DNA from 3 places in the Marinobacter arenosus genome. Region 1 is predicted to be linked to each of the others. Evidence: predicted binding sites of a transcription regulator. Region 1 holds the regulator's gene; each other region holds the start of a gene.
What was found. The regulator sigma-54, encoded in region 1, starts transcription at its own class of promoters, with help from an activator protein. The targets are predictions, from matches to a motif close to ANTGGCATNNANNTTGCTNT.
Positions count from the first base shown of each region.

Region 2: the regulator sigma-54 is predicted to act here: its motif matches at 1,761-1,780, upstream of KXD86_RS12865 (circularly permuted type 2 ATP-grasp protein).
Region 3: the regulator sigma-54 is predicted to act here: its motif matches at 2,132-2,151, upstream of glnK (P-II family nitrogen regulator).

Region 1 is NZ_JAHVAO010000001.1:1,142,537-1,146,696, reverse strand. Features, by position in the region: gene rapZ (RNase adapter RapZ) at 1-514, opposite strand, end outside; gene ptsN (PTS IIA-like nitrogen regulatory protein PtsN) at 543-1,013, opposite strand; gene hpf (ribosome hibernation promoting factor) at 1,100-1,408, opposite strand; gene KXD86_RS05220 (RNA polymerase factor sigma-54) at 1,521-3,044, opposite strand; gene lptB (LPS export ABC transporter ATP-binding protein) at 3,203-3,928, opposite strand; gene lptA (lipopolysaccharide transport periplasmic protein LptA) at 3,906-4,160, opposite strand, start outside.
Region 2 is NZ_JAHVAO010000001.1:2,820,281-2,824,440, reverse strand. Features, by position in the region: gene KXD86_RS12875 (flagellar motor protein MotB) at 1-209, shown strand, start outside; gene KXD86_RS12870 (ammonium transporter) at 429-1,637, shown strand; gene KXD86_RS12865 (circularly permuted type 2 ATP-grasp protein) at 1,838-3,271, shown strand; gene KXD86_RS12860 (alpha-E domain-containing protein) at 3,265-4,160, shown strand, end outside.
Region 3 is NZ_JAHVAO010000001.1:3,058,214-3,062,373, forward strand. Features, by position in the region: gene KXD86_RS13940 (DUF6316 family protein) at 66-260, shown strand; gene amtB (ammonium transporter AmtB) at 329-1,612, opposite strand; gene glnK (P-II family nitrogen regulator) at 1,684-2,022, opposite strand; gene KXD86_RS13955 (accessory factor UbiK family protein) at 2,403-2,657, shown strand; gene KXD86_RS13960 (YifB family Mg chelatase-like AAA ATPase) at 2,728-4,160, shown strand, end outside.

The DNA of each region.
Region 1 (4,160 bases):
ACTGGAACAGAAGGGCGAGTTCCTGATCCTTGCGGCCGACAACACGTTGCTTGACCATGTCTCTGAGTTCGTACATGGACATGCCCGTCGTGTTCACGTAGAGGTCGGACAGCTTGGACAGTGGCTCCAGAAGCTTCTTTTCGTTGCTGATCGCTTCGCGCAGTGAAGTCCGGTCGTCGCTCAGCGGGTGTTTTCTCCGGGTGGCATGAAAGCGTTGCAGCAGAGACTGTTCGTCAGCATCCAGGAAGATGATTTCGACGGTAACGCCGGTTTCCTGCAGTTGATGGTAAATCACCTCGAAGTTGGCGAGCTCCCCGGACAGGTTGCGGGCATCAATACTGACGGCCATTTTGTGGAGCCGCCCGGGCGATTCCTGTGCGGCCGCTTCTCGGGTCAGAGGAAACAGCAGTCCGATGGGTAGATTATCGATGCAGTAGTAACCGAGATCTTCGAGCACATGAAGCGCCGTACTCTTGCCGGAACCGGATCGGCCACTCACGATGATCAGTTTCATGGGAACGCTGTCTCCACTCTCTGGGATGTCACTCGGACGCCGTCGTCATTCGCTTGTACAGAGCGGCGGCGTCATCGCACTGCCGAAGTCCATCGCAGAACGCCCGCTCGTTGAACTTCTCCGCCAGCTGACTGAGCAGTTCCAGGTGCTCGCTGGTGGCCTCTTTGGGCACCACAAGGGCAAACACCAGATCCACGGGCTGGTTATCAATGGCGTCGAAATCGATGCTTTCCTCAAGGGTTAGCAGAACGCCCACCACATGATCGAGTCCCTCCAGCCGGCAGTGGGGTATGGCAATACCCTGGCCGATACCGGTGCTGCCAAGCCGCTCCCGGGACACCAGGTTGTTGAAGATCTGGGTCTCACTGAGCGAATCGTCGTGCCGGTGGATCTGATCGGCAATGAATTCCAGCACCCGCTTCTTGCTTGATGCCGGTACCCGGCACAGGGTCAGCTCCGGTGCAAGGATGTTGTCTATGGTCAGGGATGTGTCGCTCATGAATCGACTGCAATTCCGTTAAAAAAAGGCTGCGGCAGGTTCTCCATGCCGCAGCGCGATGAGATGACATGCTTGAAAACGGGCGGTTAACGAGAGCCGTTTCCGTGCATCCGGTCTACGTTCTTTTCCTTGTGCTTGAGGATCTGTCGGTCCAGTTTGTCGATCAGCCCGTCGATCGCTGCGTACATATCCTCGTTTTCAGCCTTTGCGTGAATATCACCACCAACCACGTGCAACGTTGCTTCCGCCATCTGACGCACCTTTTCCACCTGCAGGGTAACCTGGCAGTTACTTATGTGGTCAAAGTGGCGCTCAAGTTTCTCGAATTTTTCTGAGACGTAATCCTTCAGTGCGGGAGTCAGTTCTACGTGATGGCCTGAAATGTTGAGTTGCATAGGCGTCTCCTGTTGTCATCATGCCGGTCCCCAAAAGGCCGGGCTGAGGGCTGGCGCACACTGCGCCGGCAAAGTTTGGCTCAGGGGGAGCGCTGTTCTTGCCAGTGCTCTCCTAAACCAGTCTTTTTCGCTCGTTAGAGGGTGGAATATGCATCGCTTCCCGGTACTTGGCGACGGTTCGACGGGCCACCTTGATGCCCTGTTCCCCTAGCATGGCTGCAATTTTACTGTCACTCAACGGCTTTTTCGGCGTCTCGGCCGCGATCAGCTTCTTGATCATTGCACGGATGGCTGTTGATGAACATTCCCCGCCTTCATCGGTACTTACGTGGCTGGAGAAAAAGTACTTGAGCTCGAATATTCCCCGTGGCGTGTGCATGTACTTCTGCGTGGTAACCCGGGAAATCGTCGATTCGTGCATTTCTACCGCCTGCGCTATGTCTGAAAGGATCAGCGGTTTCATGGCTTCTTCGCCCTGATCCAGAAAGCCTTGCTGGTGCTCGACGATGCGCGTCGCCACTTTCAACAGGGTTTCGTTGCGGCTTTGCAGGCTCTTGATAAACCATTTGGCTTCCTGGAGTTGATCCCGGAGGTAGGTGTTATCGGCGCTGCTGTCGGCTCGCCTTATAAGAGAAGCATAGCTCGCATTGACGCGGATGCGTGGTGCAATTTCAGGATTTAGCTCGACCCGCCATCTGCCGCTGTGTTTGCGGACGATGACATCGGGGATCACGTAATCGGGTTCGGCGCGATCAATCACATCCCCCGGCCGCGGATTCAGCCCGGTAATCAGGGCCAGGACTTCCCGGAGCTGGTCTTCCTTGAGTCGGCTGCGACGCAGTAACTGGGCGTAGTCACGGTTGCCGAGCAGATTGATGTAGTGGGTGATAACGAGCCGGGCCTGGGCCAGCCAGGGTGTCGCCGGCGGCAGCTGGTTCAGCTGGATAAGCAGGCATTCCTGCAGGTCCCGGGCAAACACTCCGGGTGGGTCGAAATGCTGAAGCCGGTGCAGAACGGCCTCCACTTCGTCCAGTTCAAGCGGGTCTTCCTCGGTTTCATCCAACAGGCCGGCGTGGATTTCGTCCAGCGGACTGGTCAGGTAGCCCCGTTCGTCGACTGCATCCATCAGGGCGTGGGCAATGGCCTGGTCGCGCTCGCTCAGCGGGGTCAGGTTCAGCTGCCACTCAAGGTGGTCCTGCAGCGTTTCACTCGGCGAGTTACGGGTTTCGAAGTCGTGATCGTTTTCGTCGTCGTTGCGGGCGGCGGGGGCAGGGGCGGACTGATAGATGTCGTCCCAAGCGGTATCGACGGGAAGATCGTCGGGAATGTTGTCGGGAATCTCGTTTTCAGAGGCCCAGTCCGGACCATTCTCCGACTCATCCCAGTCTGTACTGGTCTCCGAGCCTGAATCCGCCGCCGTGTCCGCGGCTTGTTCTTCGTGGCTGGTGTCTTCGCTGGACGCGGCTTCGGCCTGGTCGTCGTCCTCAGAGGTTTCCAGCATCGGATTGGATTCCAGGGCTTGCTGGATTTCCTGCTGCAGATCAAGGGTGGATAGCTGTAGTAGCCGGATCGCCTGTTGCAGCTGGGGCGTCATGGTCAGGCTTTGACCCAGCTTTAACTGTAAAGAGGCTTTCATAACCATGGTTCAGGATCCGTCACTCATCAGGCTCTGCTTTACCGTTAGTTCAAAAAAATTGTTGCGTGCCGGTTACTTGCCTCTGTCTGAAAACAGCCTAGCAAGTTCTTTGCCGAGTTTACTTGCTCGGGTTCTTCAACACAATCAGACAGCGTTGTTCACAGTCGGAATTCATTACCGAGGTAAACCTCTTTGACTTGCTGGTTCGCGAGAATCGCTTCCGAGTTGCCGGATGCAATGATGTGGCCCCCCGACACAATGTACGCCGTTTCACAGATGTCCAGGGTCTCCCGCACATTGTGATCAGTGATCAGTACGCCGATGCCCTTATCCCGAAGGTGACGGATGATGTGCTTGATATCGCTCACCGAGATGGGATCAACGCCGGCAAAGGGTTCGTCCAGCAAAATAAAGGCCGGCTCCATGGCCAGGGCCCGGGCAATTTCGACACGCCGGCGTTCCCCGCCAGAGAGCGCCATTCCCATGCTGTCGCGGATGTGGCTAATGTGGAATTCCTCGAGCAGCTCCTCCAGTCTCCTGTCCCGGTCGGCCCGACTCAGGCCTTTGCGGGTTTCGAGGATTGCCATCAGGTTGTCGCGAACCGTCAGTTTGCGGAACACCGAGGCTTCCTGTGGCAGGTAGCCGATCCCCTTTCGGGCGCGCCCGTGCATGGGCAGTGGCGTGACGTCCTGGCTATCGATGGTGATGCGGCCGCGATCAGCCGGCACCAGCCCAACGATCATGTAGAAACAGGTGGTCTTGCCGGCACCGTTGGGGCCCAGAAGCCCGACGATCTCGCCGCTGCGGATCTCCAGGGAGACATCCAGAACCACTTTTTTGTGCTTGTAGCTTTTCGCCAGGTTACTGGCTCTCAGAACTGCCATCGGATCCCTGTGTGCTGCTGGTACTGCGTGGCTGAATGATCATCTCGACACGGCCACCGCCGGTTTCGGTCTTGGTGCCGCCTTCGGCGGTTACCACCCGACGGACGGTATCATAATGAATGACATCACCTCGGAACAGGTTTCCATTCTGCTCAATGATTGCTTCCCGTTCAAAAGTCAGTCGGTTCTCGTCGGCACTCCAGGTGATGTTCAGAGCCCTGGCATCGGTTTC
Region 2 (4,160 bases), 1.7 Mb from region 1:
ACTCCTCCGTGGAAAACCGGGCCAGGAATCGCCGCGTCGAGATCATCATCGATCTGTCCGGGCCCTTGCAGGAACAGGAAATCGAGCTGAGACAGCTGATCGAATCGGAGGCCCTTACCTCAGAGTCGGTGATTGATTTCGAATCCGCGACCAAAGAGACCAATAACGATCAGTCTGGCCCGGTCACCGGCGACAGCATCACCTGGTAACCCCACCAACACCGACCAATACGGTGCATACTTTCCATTTATGCACTGTAATGGTGCTATTTCGATTCATTTCCCGCACCAGAACGCCAGCCAAGCACTCACAACTGACTACCACTTCTAATTTTGCATTGTTTTGGAACATCTCTTGCTTATGTGCACACCCACAATGCACACAAAGCCCGACAGAGGCTGAAACACACCATCAGGAGCGAAAAACCCGTGGACATCACGAGTGCAGTACATACCCTGACCGAGAGCGCCAACACGCTGTTCATTCTCATCGGTGCCATCATGGTACTGGCCATGCACGCCGGCTTTGCCTTCCTCGAAGTGGGCACCGTGCGGCACAAGAACCAGGTCAATGCCCTGGTCAAGATCATGACCGACTTCGGCGTCTCCGCCGTCATGTATTTCTTCATCGGCTACTACGTTGCCTACGGCAGCCACTTCATGTCCGGTGCCGCCGAACTGACCGCCGGTAACGGCTATGAACTGGTCAAATTCTTCTTCCTGATGACCTTCGCCGCGGCCATACCGGCCATTGTCTCCGGCGGCATCGCCGAGCGCGCCAGGTTCTATCCGATGCTGATTGCATCCGGCCTGATCGTCGCGTTCATCTACCCCTTCTTTGAGGGCCTGATCTGGAACGGTAATTACGGTTTCCAGGGCTGGCTTGAGAGCCAGTTTGGTGCATCCTTCCACGACTTTGCCGGCTCGGTTGTAGTGCACGCCGTCGGTGGCTGGATTGCCCTGGCCGCGGTTCTCCTGCTCGGTGCCCGTAACGGTCGCTACCGCAACGGTCGGGTAGTGGCGTTTGCTCCTTCCAACATCCCATTCCTGGCGCTGGGTGCCTGGATCCTGACCGTGGGCTGGTTCGGTTTTAACGTCATGTCCGCCCAGACCCTGGACGGCATCAGCGGCCTGGTGGCCGTGAACAGCCTGATGGCCATGGTCGGCGGTATCCTGGTCTCCATGCTGCTGGGTCGGAAGGACCCGGGCTTCATCCACAACGGACCGCTGGCCGGCCTGGTTGCTGTGTGTGCAGGTTCCGACCTGATGCACCCGGTTGGTGCGTTAATAACCGGTGGTATTGCCGGCGCCATCTTCGTCTACCTGTTCGAATGGGCCCAGGACAAAATTGAGCGTCTGGACGACGTACTGGGTGTCTGGCCCCTGCACGGTGTCTGTGGTGTCTGGGGCGCCATTGCCTGCGGCATCTTCGGCCAGGAAAGTCTCGGCGGCCTGGGCGGCGTCAGCCTGATGTCCCAGATCATCGGCTCCGTTGCCGGCGTGGCCATCGCCTTTGTCGGCGGCCTCATCGTATACGGCGTGATCGGCGCCATCTCGGGGCTGCGCCTGACCGAGGAAGAGGAGTTCAACGGCGCGGACGTCAGCATTCACCGCATTGGCGCGACGGCCGTCGAGTAAGCTCCCCCTCTCCAACAACAGGCGGCCATCTGGCCGCCTGTTGTCCTTCTATCCCCCCCGAATTGACAGACGCCCGGTCTTCTCCTTTCTTTAATTCAAGGCAGTTTTCCAAAAACGACAACGACTGGCCCACCTTTTGCTGCCGATTACCTTACCGTGTGCCATACGCGCCGGCACCGCCCCAGGAGATGTACGGAATCATGCTGATTCAGACACCGGACCAAGGATTGTTTGACGAACTGTTCGACCAGGACAACAAAGTAAGACCACACTGCCGAATGCTGGAGCAGTGGTTGATCAACTCGGATGAAACCCTGATTGCTGAAAAACGTCGGGAAGCGGATGTGCTGTTCCAGCGCCTGGGCATCACCTTCAACGTTTACGGTGAGGACCAGGGCGCCGACCGGCTGATACCTTTCGATCTCATTCCCCGGGTGATCTCTGCCAGCGACTGGCACAAATTGCAGAGCGGTCTGCGCCAGCGGGTGCAGGCCCTGAACCGCTTCCTGTTCGATATCTACCACGACTACGACATTGTGAAAGCCGGCGTGATCAGCGCCGAACAGGTTTTTGCCAACCCGCAATACCAGCCCGGCATGCAGGCGCTGAAGCTGCCGCGCAACCTGTATTGCCACATCGCCGGGATTGACCTGATTCGTAATAACGACGGCGACTTCTACGTCCTCGAGGACAACCTGCGCTGCCCCAGCGGCGTGTCCTACATGCTCGAAAATCGCCGCATGATGATGCGTCTGTTCCCGGAGCTTTTCGCCCACTCACCGGTGGCGCCCGTTGAGCACTACCCCAATCTGCTGGGTGAGACGCTGCGGGCAGCCTCTCTGAACCCCAACCCGACCGTGGTGGTCCTGACGCCCGGCCGATTCAACAGCGCCTATTTCGAACACGCCTTCCTCGCCCGGCAAATGGGGGTGGAACTGGTGGAAGGCGCCGACCTGTTCGTGCACCAGAACAAGGTGTACATGAAGACCACGGTCGGGCCCCAGCAGGTCGATGTCATTTACCGCCGCATCGACGACGACTTCCTCGACCCACTCGCGGGCAATCCCGACTCCATGCTGGGCGTGCCCGGACTTTACTCCGCCTACCGCACCGGCAACGTGGTGCTGACCAATGCCATGGGCACCGGCGTCGGGGACGACAAATCCATCTACCCCTACGTGCCCGACATGATTCGCTTCTACCTGGACGAGGAACCGATCCTGAAGAACGTGCCCACCTGGCAGTGCCGCAAGAAGAAGGATCTCCAGTACGTACTCGACCACCTGCCGGAGCTGGTGGTCAAGGAAGCCCAGGGGGCCGGTGGTTACGGCATGCTGATCGGTCCAAAGGCCAGCAAAAAGGAACTTGCCACGTTCCGCGACCTGCTCAAGGCCCGGCCCCAGGATTACATCGCCCAGCCCACCCTGAGCCTGTCCACCTGCCCGACCTTTGTCGACGAGGGCATCGCGCCCCGACACCTGGACCTTCGCCCGTTCGTACTGTCGGGCAAGAAAATCCAGATGGTGCCCGGCGGACTGACCCGCGTCGCCCTCAAGAAGGGCTCACTGGTGGTGAACTCGTCCCAGGGCGGCGGCACCAAAGACACCTGGGTACTGGAGGATGACCTATGCTGAGCCGCGCCGCCTCCAGCCTGTTCTGGATGGCCCGTTACCTGGAACGGGCCGAAAGCCAGGCCCGTCTGCTCGACGTCAGCCTGACCATGGCCCTGATCGACGTACCGGAAGACCGGGTCGAACAGCTCTCGGTCCCCCTGCTGGTATCGGGCACCCGGGAGATGTTCTTTGAGTACTACAACGAAATCACACCCCAGAACCTGATCGATTTCCTGGTGCTGGATGATCGCCACCCCGCCAGCGTGTACACCATGATTCGCAGTGCCCGTGACAACGCACTGCACGTCCGCGGCAACCTGTCCGCAGACGTCTGGGAAAGCATCAACCAGGCCTGGTTCGAAATGAAGGAGCTGCGCCAGCGTGGCGTCAGCGAATCCAATGCCAGCACGGTATTCGACTGGGTCCGGGAACGTTCCCACATGTTCCGGGGTGCGGCCTACGGCACGCTGCTGCGCAACGATGCCTTCCACTTCCTGCGCCTGGGCACGTTCCTCGAACGCGCGGACACCACCGCCCGGGTCCTGGACATCCGTTACGTGATGGCCATGAAGGCGATGGAGGAGCACCCTACCCAGTCGTTCTTCGAATGGACCGCGGTGCTGCACTCACTGGCCGCGTTCGAAGCCTACCAGAACACCTATGGGCACAACCTGGACCCAATGAACGTCGCCGAGTTGTTGATCCTCGAGCCCGATGTTCCCCGTTCGCTGCGCGGCTGCCTGCAGGAAATCGCCAGCCTGCTGGAAGAGATCGAGAGTGACACCGCCCGGCGCTCCCGCCGACTGGCCTCCAGCCTGTACGCCAACATTCGCTACGGCGACCGGGAGTACATCGCCGAACGGGGCCTGCATGAGTATCTCGTGGATTTCCTGGAGCGTATCCAGGGCAT
Region 3 (4,160 bases), 1.9 Mb from region 1:
CTACACTCATGGTTGTGCTCAGAAAGTGAGCGATGCCGTGGTTCGCTGTGCAGGAGATGTGGAATATGGATGTACGCAAGGGTGAGGCAGAACGTCACTGGTTTCGCAGTGATCGGTTCGAATTGGTGAATGGACAATGGTATTTCCAGACCCGCGAGGGGGCAGTCGAGGGTCCATTCGACAATATCAAGGAGGCTCAGATGGAATTGTTGCTGTATCTGCGCCACTCCGACGATGTGCTCTACAGTGGCACAGGCTGAAAACGCGAAAGCAAGAAACAAAAAAGGGCGCCCCGAGGGGCGCCCTTTTTGATCCTGTCAGCTGCCGATTACGGCTTGCTGCTGACAAACTCCGGATAGGCTTCCATACCACACTCGGACAGATCCACACCTTCGTACTCGTCTTCTTCGGAAACCCTGATGCCCATGATGGCCTTCAGGATGCCCCAGACGATGAGACTGGTGCCGAATACCCAGACGAAGATGGTAAGCATGCCCACGAGCTGACCCATGAAGGTCGCGTCTGCGTCGGACAGCAGGACAGCGAAGATGCCCCAGATACCGACCACACCGTGGACAGAGATGGCGCCGACCGGATCGTCGATACGCAGCTTGTCGAGGGTGACGATGGAGAAGACCACGATCACACCACCAATGGCACCGATGATGGTCGCCAGCAGCGGAGACGGATCAGCCGGCTCAGCAGTGATGGCAACCAGGCCAGCCAGAGCGCCGTTCAGGGCCATGGTCAGGTCGGCCTTGCCGAACATGATGCGGGCCACGATCAGCGCGCCGATCAGACCGCCGGCGGCGGCAGCGTTGGTGTTCAGGAACACGTTCGCAACTTCGTTGGCGACGCCGATACCACCCAGCTTCAGGGTAGAACCACCGTTAAAGCCGAACCAGCCCATCCACAGGATGAAGGTACCGAGGGTGGCCAGGGGCAGGTTTGCACCCGGGAAGGCCTTGATCTGGCCGTTCGCGCCGTACTTGCCCTTACGCGCACCCAGCAGGAGAACACCAGCCAGGGCGGCGGCCGCACCGGCCATGTGAACGATACCGGAACCGGCATAGTCGCTGTAGCTCAGCTCGTAGATGCCGAATACAGCGTCACCGTTCCAGGTCCAGGAGCCCTGCATCGGGTAGATCACGCCACACATAACAACGGCAAACGCCAGGAAGGCCCACAGCTTCATGCGCTCGGCAACCGCACCGGAAACGATGGACATGGCCGTGGCCACGAAGACCACCTGGAAGAAGAAGTCGGAAGCACCGCTGTACTCACCCATGTCGCCGAAACCGGCTTCGGTCGAAGCAGCCAGCACGCCGGCAACTGCCGCGTCGTCCATTTCAGCGACGGTTGTGATGCCGCTCAGGAAGATGCCGCCGTCGTACATGATGTCGTAGCCGACAACCAGGTACATGGTACAGGCAACGGCGAACAGAGCGACGTTTTTGGTCAGGATTTCAGTGGTGTTTTTGGCACGCACCAGGCCGGCTTCCAGCATGGCGAAACCCGCGGCCATCCACATGACCAGGGCACCGCACACCAGGAAGTAGAAGGTGTCCATTGCGTACTGAAGTTCGAAAATATGATTAAGATTGCTTTCCATGTGAAGCCCTCCGCACGAGGCTTTTCAGGTTATAAATTTTTTGCGTTGGCTGTTCGTTTATTCGAGCTGGATCAGACCGCTTCTTCGCCGGTTTCGCCAGTCCGGATCCGGATGGCTTGTTCCAGTTCAGTCACGAAGATCTTGCCGTCACCGATCTTGCCGGTGTTGGCCGCCTTGGTGATGGACTCGATGACCTGGTCAAGCAGGTTGTCGCCGATGGCAACTTCCACCTTAACCTTGGGCAGGAAATCCACTACGTATTCCGCGCCACGGTAAAGTTCTGTGTGGCCTTTCTGCCGACCGAAGCCTTTGACTTCAGTGACGGTTACGCCTTGCACGCCAATCTCAGATAGTGCCTCACGGACATCATCCAATTTGAAAGGCTTGATGATCGCTGTCACAAGTTTCATTGCTTTCTCCTTGATATAGCCGTCTCAACAGAGCGGGCCCGTCGGCCATTTGTTGAGTTCGGGATGCTGCCACCTCGCACACCAATTGTGCGGATTGCGTGCGAGACCTGTAGCATCGTATGTGCCAACGCAAAAAAAACATTTGATAACAGTGTGTTACCTAATGACTGTCCCAGATTGGAGCAAAAGCATGCACCAAAAATGGGCGCCTTGCTCCGGAATGAGCCAAATTAGAGCGGGCCCGATCCGGGGGTCGTCGAGCATTATACCGTCGACCGGATACAGTATGGCAGGGGCTGCGGTGTGATACACTCCCGCGAAGCGGTTGGGGCCCTGTCTTTGGTCTGAATCGTCCATTATTTGAATCAGCGAGGTGATGTGTGAAAGGTCCGCAGGATTTTTTCTCCCAGTTGCAGGGCCAGTTTGGCCAGTTTGTTCCCGATATGGCCCGCGCTGCCCGGGAAGACTTTGAGGCCCAGGCTCGGGCCACCGTCATGGCGGTGCTGTCCCGCCTGGAGCTGGTCACCCGGGAAGAGTTCGATGCCCAGCAGGCCGTGCTGATGAAGACCCGCGAGAAGGTGGACGCCCTCGAACGCCGGGTTAATGATCTCGAACAGAAACTGCAGGACCAATAACCTGCCGCGGGCCGGCAGGACGCCGCGCCCGATTCTCTGATCCGCTGCCCACAGACCATGGAAGGTTGTCATGCTTGCTATTGTTCATTCCCGCGCCAGCATCGGCGTCTCTGCTCCCGCGGTGACGGTCGAAGTTCACCTCTCAGGCGGCTTACCCGCACTGTCCATCGTCGGTCTGCCGGAAACCGGTGTCAGGGAGAGCAAGGATCGGGTGCGCAGTGCGCTGCTCAATGCGGGCTTTGAGTTCCCCGCCCGTCGAATCACCATCAATCTCGCGCCCGCGGACCTGCCCAAGGAAGGTGGTCGTTTCGATTTGCCCATAGCGTTGGGCATTCTGGCCGCCTCCGGCCAGATTCCCCCTGAAAGCCTCGAGCGGCTGGAATTCGTTGGGGAATTGTCCCTTGATGGTGCACTTCGTCCGCTGAAAGGGGTGTTGCCTTCGGTGCTGGCCGCTCGTAAGGACGGCCGGTCCCTGCTGGTGCCACACGCCAACGCCGAGGAAGCGGCATTGGCCAGCAACGACGATGTTCTGGCAGCCGGACATCTGCTCACGGTGTGTGAGCATCTGTCTGCACGGGCAAAGTTGGTGCCGTTGGCACGAGCCACCGCGCGCCTGCGGCCGGAACGTGCCCGGGATTTGCCGGATCTGTCCGATGTCCGCGGCCAGGGCGTGCCCCGGCGCGCCCTGGAGGTGGCTGCGGCCGGTAATCACAACCTGCTGTTTTTTGGGCCGCCGGGCACCGGCAAGAGCATGCTGGCCAGCCGTTTGCCCGGCATACTGCCACCGCTCAGCGATGAGGCTGCCATGGAGGTGGCCAGCGTGCATTCGGTGGCTGGTCTGGTGTCGGGTGCAGAAGGCTGGTGCAAGCCACCGTTTCGCGCGCCCCATCACACGGCGTCTGCTGTGGCGATGGTCGGCGGGGGCAGCAGTCCCCGGCCGGGGGAGATCTCCCTGGCCCATCGGGGCGTACTGTTCCTTGACGAATTACCGGAGTTCGAGCGCCGGGTGCTTGAGGTGCTGCGAGAACCTATGGAGACCGGGGAGATCGCCATCAGCCGGGCGGCACGGCAGGTGCGCTTCCCCGCCTGTTTTCAGGTGGTGGGCGCCATGAATCCCTGCCCGTGCGGGTTTAGCGGACACCCCACGGTGGAGTGCCAGTGTACGCCCCAGCAGGTGGTGCGTTACCGGTCCAAGATTTCCGGGCCGCTGCTGGACCGGTTCGATTTGCATGTCGAAGTGCCGGTTCAGAACGGCGACCTGCTGATGCGCTCGGATGGGGCAGGCGAGTCCAGCGCCGACGTTGCCGTCCGGGTCGCCTCGGCGCGTGCTCGTCAGGAGGCGCGTGGCCAGTTGAATTCGGCGCTGGCGGGCCGGGACCTGCACCGGGCCTGCAGGCTGGACGTGCAGGGCGAGCGCCTGCTGTCGGGCGCCATGGAAAAGCTGGGGCTCTCGGCGCGCGCCCTGCACCGGATTCTCAGGGTGGCCCGGACCCTCGCTGATCT